One region of the Vibrio diazotrophicus genome, then DNA from elsewhere that is predicted to be linked to it. Evidence: riboswitches for the same ligand, from Rfam matches in the RefSeq annotation. Region 1 holds a riboswitch; the other holds the start of a gene.
What was found. Region 1 has a riboswitch for lysine ahead of lysC (lysine-sensitive aspartokinase 3). Riboswitches for the same ligand answer to the same signal wherever they lie in the genome.
Positions count from the first base shown of each region.

Region 1 (11,621 bases):
CAAGAACAGAATTGAATGTGTAGAGAACATTAACAGCTTTCCGAATTTTAAAATTTTGCTTGGCGACCATAGCGATTTGGACCCACCTGATTCCATGCCGAACTCAGAAGTGAAACGAATTAGCGCCGATGGTAGTGTGGGGTCTCCCCATGTGAGAGTAGGACATCGCCAGGCTTTTATTTAGCACCAAGCGCTAACCAATGCGGAGCGGTAGTTCAGTTGGTTAGAATACCGGCCTGTCACGCCGGGGGTCGCGGGTTCGAGTCCCGTCCGCTCCGCCACTATTTGAAGCCTCGTCAGAAATGACGGGGCTTTTTTGCGTCTGGAGAAAGACGAACCAACACGAAGCGGCAGCTCAGTGGGTTGCTCTTTGTTTAACAGAAAGCTGGTCTGTTACACCGGGGAAGCGCTAAGTAAGATGATAGTAAGTCTAGTTTTCTCCGCCATTATCTAAAGCCTCGTCATAAATGATGGCCTTCATGAACACGCGACTTATATAGTTCGACAGTTGGTTTTGTTTAAGTCTAAGCAGGCTCAACGCCTATAGAGTATCAAAGTAGTATATTTAAAGCCCCCTGAGCTCTAACGTATGTTTTACTTTAAAAACATGATCTTTTCTGCTCATAAACAGAGCTGTCACTTTCCAGATTCTTCATTCCCTCTCCACTCAACGATATAGAGTGATACTAAAGCTTCGATACTTGAGGATGCGTTCGTTGATGAGTCTACGTGGATTAGTGCTTATTGCTCTCTATAAATAATGGTTAGTTTAGAGCCTCTTATAAGATCATAGAGCAGCGAGTATTACGTGCTTATGGTAAAGGAGATGAACGGAGCACTAGTGGTGGGGAAATTCTGGATAGTAAAAGAAGGGAGCTTAGGCAAATTCGCCATGCTGTTTTGGTGCATATCAAATGGCATAAAAAAAGCAGCAACCGAGGTTGCTGCTTTCCAGAAGATTAATGCTTAGACATTTTGTTGTTGGCTTTCTTGTACGTCGCTGTGTTGAGCACTTTCTTCTTCCATCTCTTTCTCTTTCAGTTTGGCTTTTTCAATCATCGGAGTGATTGTAGAACCTTGAATCAGGATAGAGAACACCACGACAGCGTAGGTCATTACCAGAATCAGCTCTTTAACGTCGATAAGCTTATCTGGGATGACCATCATTCCTGAAGGAATCGATAGTGCCATCGCTAAAGCTAATCCTCCGCGTAGTCCACCCCAAGTTAAGATCTTTATCGACCAAGGGTTATATTTACGGTAACGCTTGAAGCCTATATAAGAGACAAACACGCTAGAGTAACGGGCTGCCAGTACTAGAGGAACAGCAAAAGCCATTAGGATCCAGTCTTCTTCGTGGAATTCGAAAAGAAGCATCGACATACCGATTAAAAGGAACAAGACGCCGTTTAAGAATTCATCCACTAACTCCCAGAAGTGATCGAGATGTTCCTCACTCTCTTTAGAGAAACCAATAAAGCGAGTCCAGTTACCAATCATTATTCCTGATACCACCATGGCTAATGGACCAGACACGTGTATTACGTCTGCAAATACATAACCAGCGGTTGGCACACCGATAGTCAGTAAGAGCTCCATTGAGTGGTCGTTGGTTGCGCTAATTAAATAGTGGAACAGTAACCCTAATAGAAAGCCGTAAACGATGCCGCCAAGCGCTTCTTGTGCAAATAATGCGACTACACTTCCTACTGTTGGTGCTTCTTTGCCGAATGCGACGGTAAAGATAGTTACAAATATGACTAAACCGAAGCCGTCGTTAAACAGCGACTCACCTTCGATTTGGGTCGAGATTCGCTTAGGCGCGTTTAGCTTTTTCACGATAGCCAGTACTGCGATTGGGTCGGTTGGTGAAATCAGCGAACCAAACAATAAACAGTAAACAAGATCTAAATGAATACCGATAAAGTAACAGAAGCCGTAAAGGCCAAATCCGATGAAGAAAGTAGAGAACAGAGTTGCCCCAAGTGCGAGTACGGTAATCTCCCATTTTTGATCTTTTAAGTGAGGGAGTTTAATACCGAGGCCGCCAGCAAATAGAAGGAAGCCCAAAATGCCTTTTAGCAGAAAGCTCTCAAAATTTATACTGGTCACTGTTTCAGTTGCAATTTGAGTGAGATGGAACCAGTCATTTTGACCAGCAATAAGGATAAGTAATGAGAGCACCATAGAGCCAGCAGTAATGGCTATTGTGGTTTGCATTTTACCTATCTTGCTGTTTAAAAAAGCAATCATCATTGCAGCAGCAGATAGAAAGCACAGGGTATAGTAGACCGACATTTTCTTCTTCAAATGTAACTAAATGTGAGAGAAATTGTCCTTTGATGATGAACAAATAGCAAACACTTTTTACCTATAGATTTATCAATTTTATAACGAACGCATTTGTGGTAATTAGATGTTTTAGACGTCTAGATTTCTAATCAATGTATGATAGGATGTCGAACAAGCAATAAAGGAATAATGAGGCTGTACTGTGGGTAGTAATCTAAAGCACCAGATCGAAGCGCAATTGAAGCAACGTATTATGTTGATTGATGGTGGCATGGGCACCATGATCCAAGAGCATAGATTGCAAGAGGAAGATTATCGTGGTGAACGTTTTGCCAATTGGCATTGTGATCTAAAAGGAAATAACGATCTCTTAGTTCTCACTCAGCCTCAGTTAATTAGAGGAATTCACTCTGCTTATTTGCAAGCAGGGGCTGATATCCTTGAAACCAATACCTTCAACGCGACCACGATTGCAATGGCTGATTACGACATGCAGTCTTTGAGCGAAGAAATTAACTTTGCCGCAGCCAAATTGGCTCGTGAAGTTGCGGATGAATGGACGGCAAAAACACCGGATAAACCTCGCTACGTTGCAGGTGTGTTAGGGCCAACCAACCGTACGTGTTCTATCTCTCCAGATGTAAATGATCCCGGTTACCGTAATGTCGAGTTTGATCAGCTAGTCACAGCTTACTCTGAATCTACACGTGCTTTAATTAGAGGCGGCAGCGATCTGATTTTGATCGAAACTATTTTCGATACTTTGAATGCGAAAGCATGTGCCTTTGCTGTTGATGCTGTGTTTGAAGAACTTGGCATCGAATTGCCTGTCATGATCTCAGGTACTATCACTGATGCATCAGGTCGAACTCTGTCCGGCCAAACCACAGAAGCATTCTATAACTCCTTGCGCCATGTTCGCCCAATTTCGTTTGGTTTGAACTGTGCTTTGGGCCCGGATGAGCTGCGTCAATACGTAGAAGAGCTTTCTCGCATTTCAGAAAGTTATGTTTCTGCTCACCCGAATGCGGGATTACCAAATGCATTTGGTGAATATGACTTATCACCAGAAGATATGGCGGAGCACATTGGTGAATGGGCTCAAGCAGGGTTCCTCAACTTAGTTGGCGGTTGTTGTGGTACCACCCCTGAGCATATCGCAGCAATGGCTAAAGTGGTTGAAGGGGTAGCTCCTCGCGCTATTCCGGAGATCAGCGTAGAGTGTCGACTGTCTGGTTTAGAGCCTCTGAGCATTGCTCCAGAAACATTGTTCGTTAACGTTGGTGAGCGTACTAACGTTACGGGTTCAGCCCGCTTCAAACGTCTTATTAAAGAAGAACTCTATGATGAGGCTTTAGATGTTGCTCGTGAGCAAGTCGAGAATGGCGCACAGATCATTGATATCAACATGGATGAAGGCATGTTGGATGCGATGGCTTGTATGGAACGATTCCTTAAGTTGTGTGCATCAGAACCAGAGATCTCGAAAGTGCCAATCATGGTTGACTCATCGAAATGGGAAGTGATTGAAGCCGGCCTGAAATGTATTCAGGGCAAAGGTATCGTTAACTCAATATCGCTAAAAGAAGGCGAAGAAAAATTTATTCATCAGGCGAAATTGATTCGTCGCTATGGTGCTGCCGTTATCGTTATGGCCTTTGACGAAGTAGGGCAGGCGGATACTCGTGAACGTAAGATAGAAATCTGTCGTCGCGCCTATCATATTCTTGTCGACCAAGTGGGTTTTCCTGCGGAAGATATTATTTTTGACCCGAACATCTTTGCCGTTGCTACCGGTATTGATGAGCACAACAACTATGCTCTCGATTTCATCAACGCCGTTGCAGATATCAAGCGAGAACTTCCACATGCAATGATTTCTGGTGGTGTGTCTAACGTCTCTTTCTCTTTCCGCGGTAACAACTACGTACGTGAAGCGATTCATGCGGTGTTCCTATACCACTGTTTTAAGAATGGTATGGACATGGGCATCGTCAACGCTGGTCAGTTAGAGATATACGACAACGTGCCAGATAAACTGCGTAATGCGGTTGAAGATGTCATTTTGAACCGCGACGACGGTGCCACTGAGCGTCTGTTGGAAATCGCTGAAGAGTATCGTGAAAACGCTGTTGGCAAAGAGGAAGATGCCTCTTTACTGGAATGGCGTACTTGGCCAGTTGAAAAGCGTTTAGAGCACGCACTTGTTAAAGGTATTACCGAATTTATCGTTGAAGATACTGAAGAAGCGAGAGCTAAAGCGACCAAGCCTCTTGAAGTTATCGAAGGTCCATTAATGGACGGCATGAATGTCGTCGGTGACTTGTTTGGTGAAGGGAAAATGTTCCTGCCGCAGGTGGTGAAATCTGCCCGTGTGATGAAGCAGGCTGTTGCGTACCTAGAGCCCTACATCAATGCGCTGAAACAAGCAGGGTCGACAAACGGTAAGATCCTATTAGCAACCGTGAAAGGTGATGTTCACGATATCGGTAAAAATATCGTTGGTGTTGTACTGCAATGTAACAACTATGAAATCATCGACCTTGGCGTAATGGTGCCGTGCGAGACAATTCTGAAAGTGGCTCGCGAGCAGAATGTCGACATTATCGGTCTGTCAGGTTTGATTACGCCGTCTTTGGACGAAATGGTTCACGTAGCGAAAGAGATGGAGCGCCAAGGATTTGAGTTACCACTACTGATTGGTGGCGCAACCACATCAAAGGCGCATACGGCTGTTAAGATTGAGCAGAACTATCATCAGCCAGTGGTGTATGTAAACAATGCGTCACGCGCGGTAGGCGTATGTTCCGCATTGCTTTCTGATGAACGTCGTCCTGAATTTGTTGAGCGTCTGAATCTTGATTACGAAAGAACGCGTGAACAGCACGCACGTAAAAAGCCGAAGAGCCGCCCTGTGACTTTAGAGCAAGCCCGAGCAAACAAGGCTGCAATAGATTGGCAGATATACACACCACCGGCACCAGTTAAACCGGGTATTCATGTATTTAAAGATTTTGATGTTTCAGTCTTACGTCAGTACATCGACTGGACACCATTCTTTATGACTTGGTCGCTGTCTGGAAAATATCCTGCAATTCTTGACCATGAATTGGTCGGGGAAGAGGCCCGTAAGCTGTTCAAAGATGCGAATGACTGGATTGACCGTATCGAAAGTGAAGGGCTTATGAAGGCGAACGGTATTTGTGGTCTGTTCCCTGCGGCAAGTGTGGATGACGACATTGAAGTGTATGCGGATGAATCACGCCAACAAGTGATTAAAGTGCTGCATAACTTGCGTCAGCAAACCGAGAAGCCAAAAGGTGCGAACTACTGTCTGTCCGATTTTGTGGCGTCTAAGCACAGTGGCAAACAAGACTGGATTGGTATGTTTGCTGTGACAGGCGGTATTGGTGAACGTGAACTGGCTGACGACTTCAAAGCCAAAGGTGACGATTACAACGCGATTATGGTTCAAGCGGTTGCTGACCGTTTGGCAGAAGCGTTTGCTGAATATCTGCATATGAAAGTGCGTACTGAGATTTGGGGTTATGCTCCTGATGAAAATCTAAGTAATGAAGAGTTGATTCGCGAGAAGTATCAGGGTATTCGCCCTGCTCCGGGTTATGCGGCTTGCCCTGAGCATACGGAGAAAGGTGCGATTTGGGAGCTATTAGGCGTTCAAGAGAAGATAGGTATGGAACTGACAACCAGCTACGCCATGATGCCGGGTGCATCTGTTTCTGGCTGGTATTTCTCACATCCTGATTCTCGTTACTTTGCCGTTGCTCAGATCCAAGGTGATCAAGTTCAGAGTTACTCACAGCGTAAAGGCTGGGACATACTTGAAGCTGAAAAATGGTTGGGTCCTAGCATTAACGGTTAGGATTACCGAGCATAGAAACGAAAAAGGTCACCGCTTGGTGACCTTTGTTTTACGTGTGAGTTATCTGATTATCGATTCTCGAACAGATCCAAATGTAGCTTCTGAATAACGGCTTTAGATTCAGGAGCATCGACGAGGAAGCAAAGGTTGTGGTCGCTTGCTCCGTAGCAGATCATACGCAAGTTAAAATCACCTAAGGTGCTGAACACTTCTTTCGCATAGCCTTTGGTTTCCATATGGTTACCAATCAATGCTACTAGGCAAAGGTTATGCTCAACTTCTACAGTACAAAGCTCTTGTAACTCTTCTCTTGCTTCTTGTGGCAGCTCAGGCGCACCGCCTGATGTGTCCGTTTTATCTAGCGTCAGCGACACACTGATTTCAGATGTGGTGATAAGGTCTACCGAGATTTTGTATTTTGCCAAAACTTCGAATACTTTCGCTAAGAAACCATACGCATGGAACATCTTCGCACTGCGTAACGTCACCATAGTTTGATTGCAACGTAGTGCTAGCGCTCGGAACTGCGGTGAGTTCTCGACTTGTTGACGAATCCAGGTGCCACCTTTTTCTGGCTCTTTAGAAGAACCGACAAAAACAGGGATTTCATGACGCAGCGCAGGCACCAGTGTTGAAGGGTGTAGGATCTTCGCACCAAAGTTCGCCATTTCAGAGGCTTCACTAAAGCTGATCTCTGGAATTGGCGCAGCTTTAGGTGCAATGCGAGGATCTGTTGTGTAAATTCCCGGAACATCCGTCCAAATCTCTAAGCCGGAAGCTTTTACCGATTCCGCAATCAGAGCTGCAGAGTAATCACTGCCGCCACGACCAAGTGTTGTGGTATTACCTTGTTCATCAGAACCGATGAAACCTTGAGTAACCACCACATATTCCGCACAAAGTGGTGCAAGTTTTTCTTGAGCCAGTTTCGCGATCTCTTCGATTTGTGGTTCGGCTCGGCCGTAATGGCTGTCTGTTCTTAATACTTCACGAATATCAAAGCGAACGGCATTAACACCGCGCTCACGCATTAACTGGGTCAAGATATACGTCGACATCAGTTCGCCGCAAGCGACCAAATGATCTGTCAGCTTTTTGCTGGACTGAAATGATGCAGCTTCGGCAGCGCTAGCGATGCTATCTAGCATCGAATGAACTTCTTTTTCTACTTGGGTCGGTTCAGACAATTGGTCGATAATCGAATCATGAATATCAGCCAACTGTTTCATGATGCTTAATCTTTGGTCTGCATCCTGAACGCCATTAGCAAGTTCAACAAGTAAGTTCGTTACGCCAGAGCAAGCACTGCTGACGACTAATCGTGTTTGTGGGTTATTTTCGATAATTGCAGAGCAACGGCTCATTGCTTCAAAATTTGCAACACTTGTTCCACCAAACTTGGCGACATTGAATGCGCTCACTACATTTCTCCCGGACTTCCTAGAAATAAAAAAGGTTGGTAATCCAACTTCCAATGTTTTGAAGAGAGTTTCTTAGAGCAAAATAGAGGGGAGTAACAACAGGCAGGTTGTATAAAATTCCTCAGAAGCTCTTCATCAGCATAGCACCGATGACAGTTGAAGGGATTCAACCCTGACAACCGATAAACCAAATCCACAACTTTGATTTATCTCGGCACTGCTCCCCCTGAATGTTTTGTTTTGGAGTTGAGGCTCCACAAAACATCTGCCTGGGCAGTGCTCCTCTTCTGTTATCCCATCCTGCTTAGTGTTGTATCTGTGCGGCTACGATTTGTGCTCAAATCAGCTCACGTATACAACCCTAATGAGTAAGGGATAAATAGCTCACTCATTGAACGGTTTTGTGAAACTGTTGTCAATTGTAAATTTGTGATAAATGAAAATAAATGTGTCGAAATTGTCAGGCAGCATAGACCTCTGTCGAATTGTCGCCGTCTTGATTCTGCCGTACTCTACATTTTCGTACGTGAAAGCTTATTACTAATAATAACTGGGAGCACCTATGACTATACAAAGCTTCATCCCTCCGCACCGAACTCTTATGGGACCAGGTCCTTCGGATATCTCTCCTCAAGTATTACAGGCTCTTAGTCGTCCAACTGTTGGGCATTTAGACCCGTTGTTTGTCGCTATGATGGATGAGCTAAAGGTGCTACTTAAATATGCTTTCCAGACTGAAAACGAGTTCACCATTGCGGTATCAGCACCGGGTAGTGCGGGTATGGAGGCGTGTTTCGTCAATTTGGTTGAGCCCGGCGATAAAGTGATTGTTTGCCGCAACGGTGTCTTTGGCGAGCGTATGCGTGAAAATGTTGTCCGTTGTGGCGGTATTGCTATCACAGTCGATGATGAGTGGGGAACGCCAGTCTCTGTTAGCAAAGTAGAGCAAACCATCAGCCAACATCCCGATGCAAAAATTCTTGCTTTCGTCCATGCTGAAACATCAACAGGGGCTTTGAGTGACGCTCAAACACTTGGCGCTTTGGCTAAGCAAAATAATATGCTGACGATTGTTGATGCCGTGACTTCATTAGGTGGCGTTCCACTGCTGGTGGATGAATGGCAATTGGATGCAGTTTATTCTGGAAGTCAGAAGTGCCTTTCTTGTGTGCCGGGGCTATCTCCTTTGACTCTGTCAGCAACAGCGATCGAAAAGATCCAAGCGAGAAAGACGCCGATCCAAAGTTGGTTCTTAGATCAGAGTTTAGTGTTGGGGTATTGGAGTGGTGGTAATAAACGCAGCTATCATCATACTGCGCCCGTGAACAGCTTATACGCACTGCACGAAGCATTGCTGATTTTGAAAAATGAAGGGTTGGAGAATGCTTGGTCTCGTCATCAAGCGATGCATGAAAAACTCAAGCTTGGTTTAGAACAAATGGGTTTCAAATTTGTGGTGGAAGAAGGATATCGCTTACCACAACTGAATGCGGTGTATATTCCAGAAGGTGTTGATGACGCTAAAGTTCGTAGCCATCTTCTCAATGAATACAATTTGGAAATTGGTGCAGGGCTCGGTGCGTTAGCTGGTAAGGCGTGGCGTATTGGTGTTATGGGTTATGGCGCCCGTTCTGAAAATATCGCTTTGTGTCTCAGAGCACTGGAAGAATCTCTTACTCAATAAAACTTTGGTTAATAAAGGTGGCTTTTGCCACCTTTCTTTTTACTCAATATCTGTCTCAGATTGCTCCGAGTTATCGAATAAGCTCTGGTATTGTATATGGCTAAAATCTAATTCAGGAAACAGAAACTCGGCCTCAGTTTTAGTTTGTTCAGCTCGGCTGGTATCGCCAATTGCTTGATAAGCCATGATCAACTTCTCATACAATCCTGGTCTCGGTTTGCTTTGAATAATCTTCAAAGACCAGTCGATATAAGGCTGGATGTACTCGTATTTCTTCTCGTTTAACCCTAGATCTAAATAAGTGCTGTACATCTCCCAATCCAATCTGTCTTTGATGAGCACTGGATTGACGACTTTATTCAATATATCCAGTTGCTTTGGGTTGGATGTTTCAAATTTAGTCAGGTAGAAATTGGTATGCAGCACACTCACCATATAAAAACAGGTGACGATTGGCAGAGTCAAACTTGTGATTCGTAATAGTGTTTTGCTGAGTTTGCTAAAACGAAACACACGATATTTCGCTACGCGCTGGTCAATCCAGAACAGTAATATCATGAAGGTTAACCAGTGAATGCTTGACTGGTAGAAAGGTGCATCGACTAGGCTGTGAATGACGATTGGCAGTAACAAAGCGAACATGGCCAATCGGGTACCTTTCTTCGCTGAGTATATCCGAATCAGTACAAAGCTCGCCGCTAAAGCCATTCCTAATACGGGTAATAATCCGCCTTCAATCCCCCAAAATAGAAACTCATTATGAGGATGTTCCATCGATGGAATTCCTACTTTGTAGTTTGGATTGAGTTGATGTTGTCTAGCGGTATACAGGATATAACTTGATTCAAACTTACCGTAACCATAGCCTGTAAATGGCTTTTCAATCAGCATATCGATGGATTGAGGAAGAACGCTGCTATAAGGAACGGATGAAAGGTAAGGCTCTACATCGCGATCTTGATTGTGGGATAAATACAGCGCACCTAGGCCAATGATTAATCCTGAAACCGTTGCTAAAACCCAGTTTATAAAACGTTGACGAGGTGAAAAACGATACAGATATGGAAGAATAAGTAACACACCTACTACAGCAGATATCCAACCAACCAGAGAATGCAAGACGATTATTAGTGGGATAGAAACCACAGGCGTTATGTACAGTAAGCTCACTTCACTGAGTTTTTTATTGTATTTTTTCGGTTGGCGAGCCAATAAGTACCCTGAAAGCACTAGACCGGTAGTAAGGAAGCTGGCCATGGCATCAGGGTGCTGAAAAATGCCGTAAGGCAGGTTTTTTACAGTGTCATACTTAAAGATATTGTCAGCGTGTAAAACGCTGAATTGATAAACACCAAATAGAGCTTCAATGAGGCTAGCAAAGACAACAAACAGAAGTAACTTCTGTTTGTTTTTATTACTGAAATGAAATTGTTGTAGTACTAAGAAAAGTGAAAATCCAGCCCATAAACCAATGATTCTGGTTAATTCGTTGTACCACTGCGCGTTAGCAAAAAACAGCGGAAGCGTCATGATCACACAGCAGATCCAAAGACCGATAGTCAGTTTGGAATATCTCAAACGCTGATAGCTGCTCATTTGATATAGGCCGATTGCTAAGGGAATACTGATAGCAATCCAAGTCGCTGCATTGAAGGGTAACGACAATCCATCACCGCCTAAATTGGGCATAAAAACGTGCATTGCTATGAGATAAACAAAGCTAACCGCTATCAGGAACGGTTTGTTTTTAGGCACACTCGGTGCTTGTGGTTCAAGTTGTGTTCCGCTTAACAGCAAGGTTGCCATAGGGGGTTCAATGTCCTTTACGAAGAAACCTGCTTTATTGGAGCAGGCAAATTAGGGCTGACAGGCCCTAATTTACCGTTTTTTTTCAGTTTCTACAGATTTTTTCTATTTCAACATCGGTTTTAAGAAACGAGCGGTATGGGAAACTTTGCTTTTCGCCACATCTTCAGGAGTACCTTCCGCAATAATTTCACCGCCACCTTGCCCACCTTCGGGGCCCAAATCTACTATCCAGTCTGCGGTTTTAATCACATCAAGGTTGTGCTCAATAACGACAACTGTGTTCCCGTGATCACGCAGACGGTGCAATACATTGAGTAGTTGTTGAATATCATGGAAATGCAAACCTGTGGTTGGCTCATCCAAAATATACAGTGTTTTACCAGTGTCACGTTTGGACAGCTCTCGCGAGAGTTTGACGCGTTGAGCCTCACCACCAGACAATGTCGTAGCAGACTGACCAAGCCGGATGTACGACAAACCTACGTCCATTAGCGTTTGCAGTTTACGTGCTATCACAGGTACTGGCTCAAAG
Region 1 covers NZ_CP151842.1:2,935,329-2,946,949, reverse strand. The annotation lists rRNA gene rrf (5S ribosomal RNA) at 59-174, shown strand; tRNA gene AAGA51_RS13580 (tRNA-Asp) at 205-281, shown strand; gene AAGA51_RS13575 (hypothetical protein) at 827-970, shown strand; gene AAGA51_RS13570 (cation:proton antiporter) at 967-2,298, opposite strand; gene metH (methionine synthase) at 2,495-6,175, shown strand; gene lysC (lysine-sensitive aspartokinase 3) at 6,244-7,596, opposite strand; lysine riboswitch at 7,714-7,891, opposite strand; gene AAGA51_RS13555 (pyridoxal-phosphate-dependent aminotransferase family protein) at 8,159-9,280, shown strand; gene AAGA51_RS13550 (PglL family O-oligosaccharyltransferase) at 9,320-11,086, opposite strand; gene uvrA (excinuclease ABC subunit UvrA) at 11,192-11,621, opposite strand, start outside.

Region 2 (11,621 bases), 870 kb from region 1:
CACCTTCTTCGCCCACTTTCTGCGAAATGCGTTTGGTGCCACGTGCATAAAGACTAGCTGTGTAAGATGAGTCTGGGTCGGCACTCTTGCGGGCAGCCAATAGCTGCTCAAGTTGATGAAGCCACACCATTTGTGACTCCTCTTGCGCATCACCATCCCAACAAGTTGTTGTGCCAGTGTGACACGTTGGGCCAATCGGATTCACTTTTACCAACAAGGTATCTTGGTCACAATCCAAAGCTATATTTTTCAACTGCAACACATTGCCTGAGGTTTCACCTTTGGTCCACAGGCGCTGCTTGGTGCGCGAATAGAAAGTGACTTGTTCTGTTTCTAATGTTTTAGCTAACGCTTCTTGGTTCATGTAGCCCATCATAAGCACTTGGCTTGAACCGAAATCCTGCACTATTGCAGGAACAAGACCATCAACCTTTTCCCAATTAATACGTTCCGCTAGGCTCATAGTCTCACCTCAACCGCTTGTTGTTTTAAATATTGCTTGAGTTCACCAATATTGATGATTTGTTTGTGGAATACAGACGCTGCTAACGCACCATCCACATTCGCCAACTTGAATGCATCGGCGAAATGCTCCATTGCGCCGGCACCGCCAGAAGCAATTAATGGAACATGGCACACCGAGCGAACCATGTTCAGTTGCTCAAGGTCGTAACCGTTACGCACGCCGTCTTGATTCATCATATTCAATACGATTTCGCCCGCGCCACGTTTTTGTACTTCCTGAACCCAATCTTTGGTTTCCCACTTGGTCGCTTTAGTGCGCGCTTCATCACCTGTGAACTGGTAAACCTGATATTTACCAGTTTCTTTGTCGAAGTATGAATCGATACCGACAACGATACATTGCACACCAAACTTATCTGCAAGGTCAGTGATTAGCTGAGGATTGGCTAATGCTGGTGAGTTAATCGAAACTTTATCTGCTCCAAACTCCAGAATACGCGCAGCATCTTCGGCTGATTTAATACCACCAGCCACACAGAAAGGAATATCAATGACTTCTGCAACGCGAGCTACCCAACTTTTATCAACCACACGGCCATCGCTTGAGGCGGTGATATCGTAAAACACTAACTCATCTGCGCCCTCTTCCGCATAACGTTTGGCTAGCGGAACAATGTCACCAATGATTTCGTGATTACGGAACTGAACACCTTTCACAACCTGACCGTCACGAACATCCAAACAAGGGATTATACGTTTTGCCAACATGCGAACGCCTCCTCTGTGGTGAATTTACCATCAAGCAATGCTCGACCAACAATCACACCTGCTACACCGCTGCCTTTCAACGCTTCAATATCCGCTAAACTGCCGATACCGCCTGAAGATTGGAATTGAACTTGTGGGTATTGTTTACAAAGGTCTACATACAGCTCAACGTTAGAACCTGCTAGCGTTCCGTCACGAGAAATGTCGGTGCAGAGTACGTGTTTCAAACCGACGGTTAGGTAATCTTCTATCAGTGCTTCGATGGAGACACCTGAATCTTCCTGCCAGCCAGAAATCGCCACTTTGCGAGTACCGTCAGCATCGATATTAATATCCAAAGCCAACACGATTTTCTCAGCGCCGTATTTTGTCATCCAACCTTTGACGAGTTCAGGCTGCTTAACAGCGGTTGAACCAACCACAACTCGTTGCGCTCCAGCTTCTAGCAGATCAATCACGTCTTGCTCTGTGCGAACACCGCCGCCTATTTGAATATTGGCAGGAGTACCTGCAAGTAATTTTGCAATCAGGTCTAACTGACGCGCACTGGTATCTTTTGCGCCCGTTAAATCCACTAGGTGAAGCCAGTCAGCACCAGCTTTGTTGTATAAATTAAATTGTTCTACTGGGTCGACTTTATATTCTGTCACTTGGCCGTAATCACCCTGATAGAGGCGCACAACCTGACCTTCAATTAAATCTAATGCGGGAATAATCATTTCTGTTCCTTATTCGACTTGCCGCTTTATCGCTTACAGCTTCCGTTTATTATTTAGAGCTCTAGGAAGTTCTGAATTAATTTAGAACCGGCTTTTGATGAACGCTCTGGGTGGAATTGAACACCGTAATAGTTGCCATTTTGAATCGCTGCGCTAAATGGATTTCCGTAGCCACATTGTGCGATGGTGTAATCACCTACTGGCATTGCAAAGCTGTGTACAAAATAGAAGTACTCACCCTCTTCAATATCTTTGAAAAGCGGGTTGCCAGCTTTAGCCGAAACGGTATTCCAGCCCATGTGAGGCAATGGCAAATCACCGGTTTGCATTAAGCGAACTTCACCTTCAACTAAGCCCAGACATTCAACGATATCATCCGCTTTCTGTCCTTTCTCTTCTGAAAGTTTGCCTAGTAGCTGCATACCCAAACAGATGCCAAGTAGCGGTTTATCTACCTTAGCCACAAGCTCGATTAAGTTACGTTCTTCAAGGTTCTTCATCGCTTCGCTAGCTGTTCCTACCCCCGGTAAGAACAACTTATCCGCAGCAAGAACCACTGCTGGGTCTTTTGAAATCGTCACTGGGTAACCCAAACGTTCAATGGCGAATTTCACGGAAGAAACGTTGGCACAACCCGTATCGATAATGACAACTTTTTGTTCATTCGCCATTAGAGAACCCCTTTGCTGCTTGGCAACTCATTTCCTTGTACTTGAATAGCTTGACGCAGTGTACGACCAAACGCCTTAAATAAGCTTTCAATGATGTGATGGTCATTCTCACCTGTAGAAGACAAGTGCAGAGTGCACGCGAGCGTGTCTGTTAGTGAGCGGAAGAAGTGATATACCATCTCAGTGGATAAATCGCCTACTTCTGGACGGCTAAACTCAGCGTCGAATTTCAAATAAGGGCGACCTGATAGATCGAGCGCACATTGCGCCAAACATTCGTCCATCGGCAGAGTAAAACCAAAACGACCGATCCCACGCTTATCACCTAAGGCTTCTTTAATCGCTTGGCCTAATGCTAATGCGGTATCTTCAACCGTGTGGTGATCGTCGATGTGCAGGTCACCATCCACTTTAAGCTTTAATTGGAAACCACCGTGAGTGGCGATTTGATCAAGCATGTGATCGAAGAAACCTAAACCGGTTTCGATTTCGTTACCGCCCGTCTCATCCAAATTCACCGCGACCTTGATATCGGTTTCTTTGGTTTTGCGAACCACTTTTGCAGTGCGAGCCTTAACGGTGAGATCTTTAACAATTTGAGGCCAGTTCATGATTTCAGGATTGTACTGAATACCGCGAATAGCCATGTTCTCTGCCAGTTGCAGATCCGTTAATCGGTCGCCAATTACAACCGATGATTTAAAGTCAACTTTGCCGCCTTGAAGGTACTCTTTCACCATGCCTAACTTAGGCTTACGGCAAGAACAATTGTCTTTTTCGAAGTGAGGACAAATCAACACATCATCAAACTTCACACCTTGAGAAGAGAAGATATCCATCATCATGTTGTGTGGAGCATCGAAGTCTTCTTGCGGATAGCTGCTTGTGCCTAAACCATCTTGGTTGGTCACCATAACTAAGCGATAGCCAGCTTCTTGTAGAGTCAGCAAGCTTGGGATAACAAAAGGTTCCAGTTTCAGTTTGTCTAAACGGTCAACCTGAAAATCCACCGGAGGCTCAACAATTAAGGTGCCGTCACGGTCGATAAAGAGAATTTTCTGTTGGGTGCTCATTGTAGAATCCTTTCTATTGGTAGTAGTTACGAATAAACGCGACCGTCTTTTCGCACTCTTCTCTATTGCCTACGCTAATGCGCACGCAGTCTTCAATTGGTGAATTACGTAAAATAATACCTGCGTCCCAAGCGGCTTTGAACAATGCATCGCCATCAGGGAATTTAACCAGCAAATAGTTACCCCAACCTTCAAACACTTGAACGCCACTTACCATAGACAGACCTACTTGCATATACGCTCGGTTAGCATTCAGATCCAGCACTTGGTATTTAGCACGTGCAAGACCAGCTTCAGACAGCGCTTGAGTCGCAATTTCAGCCACAGGTACTGGCACTGGATAAGGTGCGATGACCTTTAACAATACGTTGATTAGTTCTTCATTGGCCAAGGTAAAACCACAACGTAGCCCTGCAAGAGCAAACGCTTTAGATAGCGTGCGTAGAATCGCCAAGTTTGGATACTGCGCCAGCAAATCGACCGTTGATGCTTCTGGGCAGAAATCGATATAGGCTTCGTCCATTACGACAATCGCGCGGTCTTTGGTCATTTCTAGCAGAGTGACAATGTCCTCACGCTTAACCAAGTTCCCCGTTGGGTTATTTGGGCTACAGACAAACACCAGCTTTACGTTTTCCAGATTGGCTTCGATGTTGGCTAAATCTAACTGCCATTCTGCGGTTAGCGGTACTTTCTTGCGTTCAACGCCAATAGTTTCAGCACTGATTGCGTACATGCCGTAAGTCGGTGGGCAGAACAAAATCGCATCTTGGTTTGGCTCACAGAAAGCACGCACCAATAATTCAATACCTTCATCAGCGCCACGAGAAGTTAGTACTTGCTCTGGCTTGACCCCTGCATATGCTGCATAAGCGTTGATTAACTCTGGGGGCTGGCATTCGCTATAACGATTTAAGCGAGCGAAATTGGTTTTGTATTCGTTGTTGAATGGCGATTCGTTAGCGTTTAGCCACACATCACCACTTCCGCCAATACGGCGAGCAGAAAGATAAGGCGTTAATTCTTGAACTTGTTTACGAGCGAGTTTTTCCATGATGATTACGCCTTCTGTCCTTTTTCAATAGCAAGCTTTTCAATACGAATCGTAACGGCACGTTTGTGTGCGTCTAAGCCTTCTGCTTCAGCCATTTTTACAACTGTTGGTGCCAGTGCTCTCAGACCATCAGCGCTTAGTTCTTGTACTGTCATACGTTTGCTAAAATCTGCTAAACCTAAACTTGAATAAGTGCGAGTATAACCGTAGGTTGGCAGTACGTGGTTAGTGCCTGAAGCATAATCACCCACTGATTCTGGCGACCAATCACCCAAGAAAATTGAGCCTGCATTGTCTAACAGCGGCACTAATTCACGAGGATTCTTAGTCTGAACAATCAGGTGCTCTGGTCCATAGTAGTTAGAAATTGAAACAGCCTGAGTTAACGACTCTGCAATTATGATTAAGCTTGAAGCGAGAGCTTTTTCAGCAGTTGCTGCGCGAGATAGCGACTTAAGCTGTTTTTGAACCGCATCAGCCACTTGATCCGCAACGACTGGTGAAGGCGTGACCAAAACAACTTGTGAATCAGGACCGTGCTCAGCTTGGCTTAGTAAGTCTGCAGCAATAAAATCGGCGTCCGCAGTGTCGTCTGCAATCACTAACACTTCTGATGGACCTGCTGGCATATCGATCGCTGCGCCACGGAAATCATTACTCACTTGGCGTTTTGCTTCCGTTACATACGCATTGCCTGGACCAAAAATCTTATCCACTTTCGCTACACTTTCCGTACCGTAAGCCATTGCTGCAATTGCTTGGCCGCCACCAACGTTATAAACCTCATCGATCTTACAAAGCTTAGCGACATAAAGAATTTCATCAGCAATCGGCGGAGGAGAACACAACACGACTTTACGACAACCTGCAATTTGTGCTGGAACACCAAGCATCAATACGGTTGATGGTAATGGCGCGCTGCCACCAGGAATGTACAAACCTACTTTGTTGATTGCGCGTGTTACCTGTTCACACACAACACCTGGCATAGTTTCAACTTTGATCGGTGCTGCTTTTTGTGCTTTATGAAATTTAGAGATGTTGTTGTAAGCCAATTCCAACGCTTGCTTCATTTCGTCATCAAGACTCTCACATGCCGCGTCAATCTCTTCTGCCGAAACACGAATTGAATCCGGTTTACACTTATCGAATTTCTCAGTCAGTTCTAACAGAGCAGAGTCACCTTCCGCTCGAACTTTGGCAATAACTTCCGCAACCGCAGCAGTGATATTCGCACCTTCAGCGATAGCAGGACGTTCCAATACTGAGTCTTGCTGAGTTTCACTCAGCGATTGCCAAACAATCGTTCTCATCGGGATTACTCCATCATCTTCTCAATTGGTAATACAAGAATAGAACTTGCACCAAGTGCTTTTAACTTTTCCATTGTTTCCCAGAACAAATTCTCAGCACTGACGAGGTGTACAGCTACGCGAGTTTTATCAGCAGAAAGTGGTAACACAGTTGGGTCTTCTGCACCAGGAAGTAGTGCCGTGATTTGAGGTAGTTTTTCGACTGGTGCGTGCAGCATGATGTATTTCGATTCTTTCGCTTGTTGCACGCCGTTCATACGAGTAAGAAGACGGTCAATCAACGCAGCTTTATCTGGAGCAAATTCACCAGTACGTTGGATCAGCTTCGCTTTTGATTGGAAAATTACTTCAACTTCTTTTAAGCCGTTCGCTTCAAGTGTCGCGCCTGTTGATACCAAGTCAGCAATTGCATCAGCAAGGCCTGCACGTGGAGCCACTTCAACCGAGCCAGTTAACATACAGGTACTAAAATCGATACCTTGTTCTGCCATGTACGCTTTTAGAAGTTGAGGATAGGTCGTTGCAATACGTTTGCCTTTAAGATCTTGTGGGCCGTTGTATTCCACATCTTTGTCGATTGCGATTGAAAGACGGCAACCGCCAAAGTCCATACGACGTAGGTCAACGAATTCGCTTGGCTGGTTTAGAGCAATACGGTCATAACGGGTTTCTTCTAACACGTTTTCACCAACAAAACCCAAGTCAACCACGCCATCCATAATCAAACCTGGGATATCGTCATCACGAACAAGAAGCAGGTCAATTGGCATATTTAACGAGTGAACCACTAAACGTTCGCCCATAACATTAAATTTAACCCCACATTTCTTTAGTAGGCTCTGGCATTCGTTGCTTAAACGACCTTTCTTTTGGACTGCTATTCTTAGGCGTTGTGTTTGCATTACATTCTTCCTTCGTAAAATATTGAAATCTTTAAGTTTTAATTAATCTAGATAGTAAAAAACCCTTGAGAGATTGGTCTCCCAAGGGTCTAAAATCTTAAAATTACTTTGATTTAACCACCGGGAGAATCCTGTCTCCCGGGTATGCGTACATCTCCCGAAAGACTCTTAGGGATGATGGTGATGATGAATATTCATGACAAAATTACGCATACTTAATTACACCGAATGTGTTCACTGGATTGCCTTCAACACTATCTAAGCTCGTCTCATTTTTCAACAAAAAATTTCACTTTTTTCCATCTTTTTCTGGTAGCAACTTTTCGAGCATAAAAAAGGAGGCCGAAGCCTCCTTTAATTTCCTGAAATAAAAAGCATTAAGCTTCGTTACAGGTCACCAACTTAGATTTTGCCAATGCGTTAAATACAAAGCACACTGCGATAAATGCCACTGTGGATGCAGCCAACGAAGCCAGCACTGATAGCGTCATACCAAGAACAATGAAACCAACGCATGATACACCTGCGACAGCTAGAGCATATGGAAGCTGAGTTGCTACGTGGTCAATATGATTACAACGAGCACCAGTTGAAGACAGAATAGTAGTATCTGAAATTGGTGAACAGTGGTCACCAAATACAGAACCCGCTAGTACCGCGCTCAGCATAGGTAGCATCAGAGCAATTTCAGTTGCGCCTGCCATGTCGCCCGCGATTGGCAGCATGATACCGAACGTACCCCAAGATGTACCGGTAGAGAACGCCATAATACCGGACAATAGGAACAAAATAACTGGCAACCAATGCGGGTCGATGTTGCCTTGAGCTAACGAAGAGAGGTACGCGCCCGTTTTCATGTCACCGATTACTGAACCAATTGTCCAAGCAAAGACAAGGATTAGAATCGCACCAAACATCGATTTAGCACCAATCCACAGCGTACGTGCAATTTCAGTGATCGCGATACCTTGTTTAACTACGGTGAACAGAGCAACCGCTAAACCGACTAAACCACCGTAAATAAGTGATGTACCAACATCGGTATTTTCAAACGCACCTAGTACGTTGAATGCTTTGCCATCAGCGGCTAGTTCTTGACCACCGGTATACAGCATTGAACCAACGGTCGCGATAATCAGTAATACGATTGGGAAAATAAGGTCTGAAACTTTACCCTTTTCACTTTCACGGATATCAAGCTCATCATTTAAATCGCGAGCTTGTTCGTCATTCTCAGACATATCATCATCGAAACCTTGGCCTTGAGAAGCATTGATTTCGTGTTGGCGCATCTGACCGATATCCATTTGGAACCATACAACTGCAAACACCATTAATAGTGCAAATACCGCATAGAAGTTCATCGGAACCAAACGCAGATAAGCACCAAGCGCAGAATACTCAGTAATACCGTGTGATACCAAAATGCCGCCGATGATAGTCATGATGTATGCGCCCCAGCTTGAAGCAGGCATAACAACACACATTGGTGCAGCAGTAGAGTCTAGGATGTAAGCCAGTTTAGCGCGTGAAACATAAAAGCGGTCAGTAACAGGACGAGAAATTGAGCCAACCGCTAAGCTGTTGAAGTAGTCATCAACAAAAATGAAAACCCCTAAAAACGCAGCAAGTAGCTTTGAACCACGTTTGCTTTTCACGCGAACTTGGGCCCACTCGGCGAATGCACGAGTACCGCCAGAAAGCGTTAATAGTGCAGTCATCATTCCCAGCAGCAGCAAGAAGCCAACAATACTCATATTCCAAGTATTCAGGCCACCGTCTTCAACAAATACGTTTGTTACTTTGGTGCCGACATAACTAATTGCATCACCAATGGAGTAATCAGCAAGTAATAACGCGCCAAGGGCGATACCCATTCCAAGAGAAACAAGTACACGACGAGTAATAATAGCGAGACTCAACGCCACTAACGCAGGGACTAGTGACAAAGGAGACGAAGCAAAATCTAATAAATTCATGATCTTCAAAAACCAATAATATTTCGGTTAGAGATCTACTGCAGATAAACCACATCGAATATGTTCAATGCGATTAATGTTGAACTAAGCGAAAGGGAAGTGAACACTCCACCCAACCCTACAGTAGCGCTCCATAGTTTAACAACAATATAGACTATGGCAGTGTTGCCCCTATTCGATGACAACCCCAGCTAGCAGATTGATGGCCTGACTAACTTCGGCGATATGGCCTTTCTCCGGTATTCATTGGCATCACCCCAATACTGGATACTGATCAACATCGCTCCTCTACGTCGAAGATAGAACAATTACCTACGCAAACTTATTATTGCGTGATTATTGAGCATACTCCGCTTTAGGTGTGACGTATTGTACTTAACAAAACTGTCAATGCAACATACAATTTCATTTTTCATCACCTCTATTTATTCACAGCGTGAATGAATTATATTTCATAACCTAACTCATAGAGTTTTAGACCTAATTACATTAATTGCATAAAAATAGTCCGTACCTGACGCTCTGAAGTCCTAATATTACCTTTCTTTTTTTAAGGCTAAGTTTTAAAAGGCTAACTTTAATTACTACCTATGGTGGAAATTTCAGAATATTTACATTAATGTTGAATTAATTATATTGTAAGAACTAATAAGTCGGTTTATTATTACCCCGTTAATTATTTAATTAAACAGGATTAAGAAATGTCGGAAATCACTAAAACTCTATTAAATATTCGTAGTCTTCGTGCATTTTCACGCGATCTAACTTTAGAGCAACTTGAAGAAGCGCTTGATAAATTAACGATCGTAGTTGAAGAGCGCAGAGAGTCTGAAGAAAAAGAACAAGCTGCTCTAGCTGAACAAGAAGCAAAATTAGCAGCAATTGCTGAGCAAATTGCTAATGACGGTATTGATGTTGAAGCATTAATTTCTGCTCTTGCTGGCGAAACAAAATCTAAATCAAAAGCAAAAGGCAAACGCGCACCTCGTCCAGCAAAATATAAATACATGGACAATGGCGTAGAGAAAACTTGGACAGGCCAAGGCCGTACACCTTCAGCAATTCAAAAAGCTTTAGATGAAGGCAAATCTCTAGAACAATTCGAAATTTAATTTTCTAGTTATCAAAAAAGGCTCCGAATTCGGAGCCTTTTTTATACCTATTATTAAATCATATTGATAGATGTAACTTTATTCAGGCTAGCGTTATCTTTCCCAATACGCTTCTTCTAAGCTATCTTCACGCTCAGGAAGACCTCGAGATAAACGAGGAGAATGCTGAGCTAGCACTTCATAACTTACACGGTTTGCATATTTACAAACTTGTGAGAAAGAAGAATAGGTTAAGAAATTATGTTGGTGCTTACTTGAATTAGGCACATTACCTTTATGATATTTATTAGCTGCCATGTCATGAAGCAATGCAGACAAAGCAGCATCACCTGCCCCATTCGTGTTCTTAATTTTCTCTGGACCACCCATATAAGGTGAAATATGAGAATAAACTCGAGTTGGATTTTCGCAGCTCAGTCTTGTTGCTGGGCGACTAAATTCGAAGCGATTAAACTCTGGAATCGCACCCGGCAATAATGGTAAAGAAGTCTCTCTTTTACTTTCTTCTTCGGTATAACCCGCCATATATAAACCAACAGGCCCAGCGGTACATAAAACTAAATCAACCCAATCTAATGCTTTATCCGATGCCATTAATGGATCACTTTCACCCGTTAATGCTTCTGCTTCATCTTCATTCATTGCAACAACAGAAACGTAATCACGCAAAAATTCTTGCCAATATTTAGGATCATCCTGAATAACGAATTTTGTTCCTAATGTTAATACAACTGGCACGTCATACTTCTTTGCATATTCAATTGCGCGCATTGTAGCTTGTGGCATTGGGTCGCCTTCTTTACAACGAACCAAATATGCGGTGATCACTAACGCAGATGCATTTTTAAATATTTTTTCAGGAATGCTGTCTGGGTGAAGTTTATTCATTTGGCCTTCGCTAATTGCAAAAGTACGCTCACCGTCTTCTGTAATTAAAGCGAAACAACGCCCGATTGCTCCGTCAACACCTTGCAGATAATTTAGATCCATCCGGCTAGAGGTATTACATAAATAACGATAACCGTAGCTGCCAATTTTAATATCTTGGCTCATCACACCCAATAGCGTTGAACGGTCATCGGCTAGCACAGAATAATTGTGCAAGGTATTGCCAATAGTTCCACCCGCAAATTCATTTTTGATTAAACCATTTTGCTTTAACTCAGTGTATAAAGCTTCAGCGGTCTCATCATCAATCACTAAAGAGTGACCTTTGCTCAGGCCATAACGCTCAATGAGTTCGGAATCCACTTTCGCTTCAATATCAACCAAGGTCTGATCAATACCGATAATATGTGTGCGAGATAATCTCTTATTATCTTGCGCTTGGATAACTAATGGATCACGTGCATCGACTGGAAAGTAATGCTTTGACTTACGTTGGCCAGGAAATTTCATAACGATAATTTAGGTGCGTGAGAAGAAAAGAGCCGGAATTTTACCCTGCGTCCAGTAAAGCGGCAACTCAACAAAGGATAGCAAACGTTTACGTAGTAAAAGTTTTTTACACAAGTCTTTTTTACAACGATAGTAGATAACGATTACATTTCTATTTCCCACATCAA
Region 2 covers NZ_CP151842.1:2,060,637-2,072,257, forward strand. The annotation lists gene hisIE (bifunctional phosphoribosyl-AMP cyclohydrolase/phosphoribosyl-ATP diphosphatase HisIE) at 1-463, opposite strand, end outside; gene hisF (imidazole glycerol phosphate synthase subunit HisF) at 460-1,233, opposite strand; gene hisA (1-(5-phosphoribosyl)-5-[(5-phosphoribosylamino)methylideneamino]imidazole-4-carboxamide isomerase) at 1,215-1,952, opposite strand; gene hisH (imidazole glycerol phosphate synthase subunit HisH) at 2,006-2,623, opposite strand; gene hisB (bifunctional histidinol-phosphatase/imidazoleglycerol-phosphate dehydratase HisB) at 2,623-3,696, opposite strand; gene hisC (histidinol-phosphate transaminase) at 3,710-4,750, opposite strand; gene hisD (histidinol dehydrogenase) at 4,756-6,063, opposite strand; gene hisG (ATP phosphoribosyltransferase) at 6,069-6,965, opposite strand; His leader region at 7,019-7,155, opposite strand; gene AAGA51_RS09445 (Na+/H+ antiporter NhaC family protein) at 7,343-8,944, opposite strand; lysine riboswitch at 9,061-9,243, opposite strand; gene AAGA51_RS09450 (H-NS family nucleoid-associated regulatory protein) at 9,646-10,056, shown strand; gene AAGA51_RS09455 (inosine/guanosine kinase) at 10,150-11,454, opposite strand.
Region 2: it holds a riboswitch for lysine, as region 1 does, so the genes downstream of both, AAGA51_RS09445 (Na+/H+ antiporter NhaC family protein) here and lysC (lysine-sensitive aspartokinase 3) in region 1, are expected to answer to the same signal.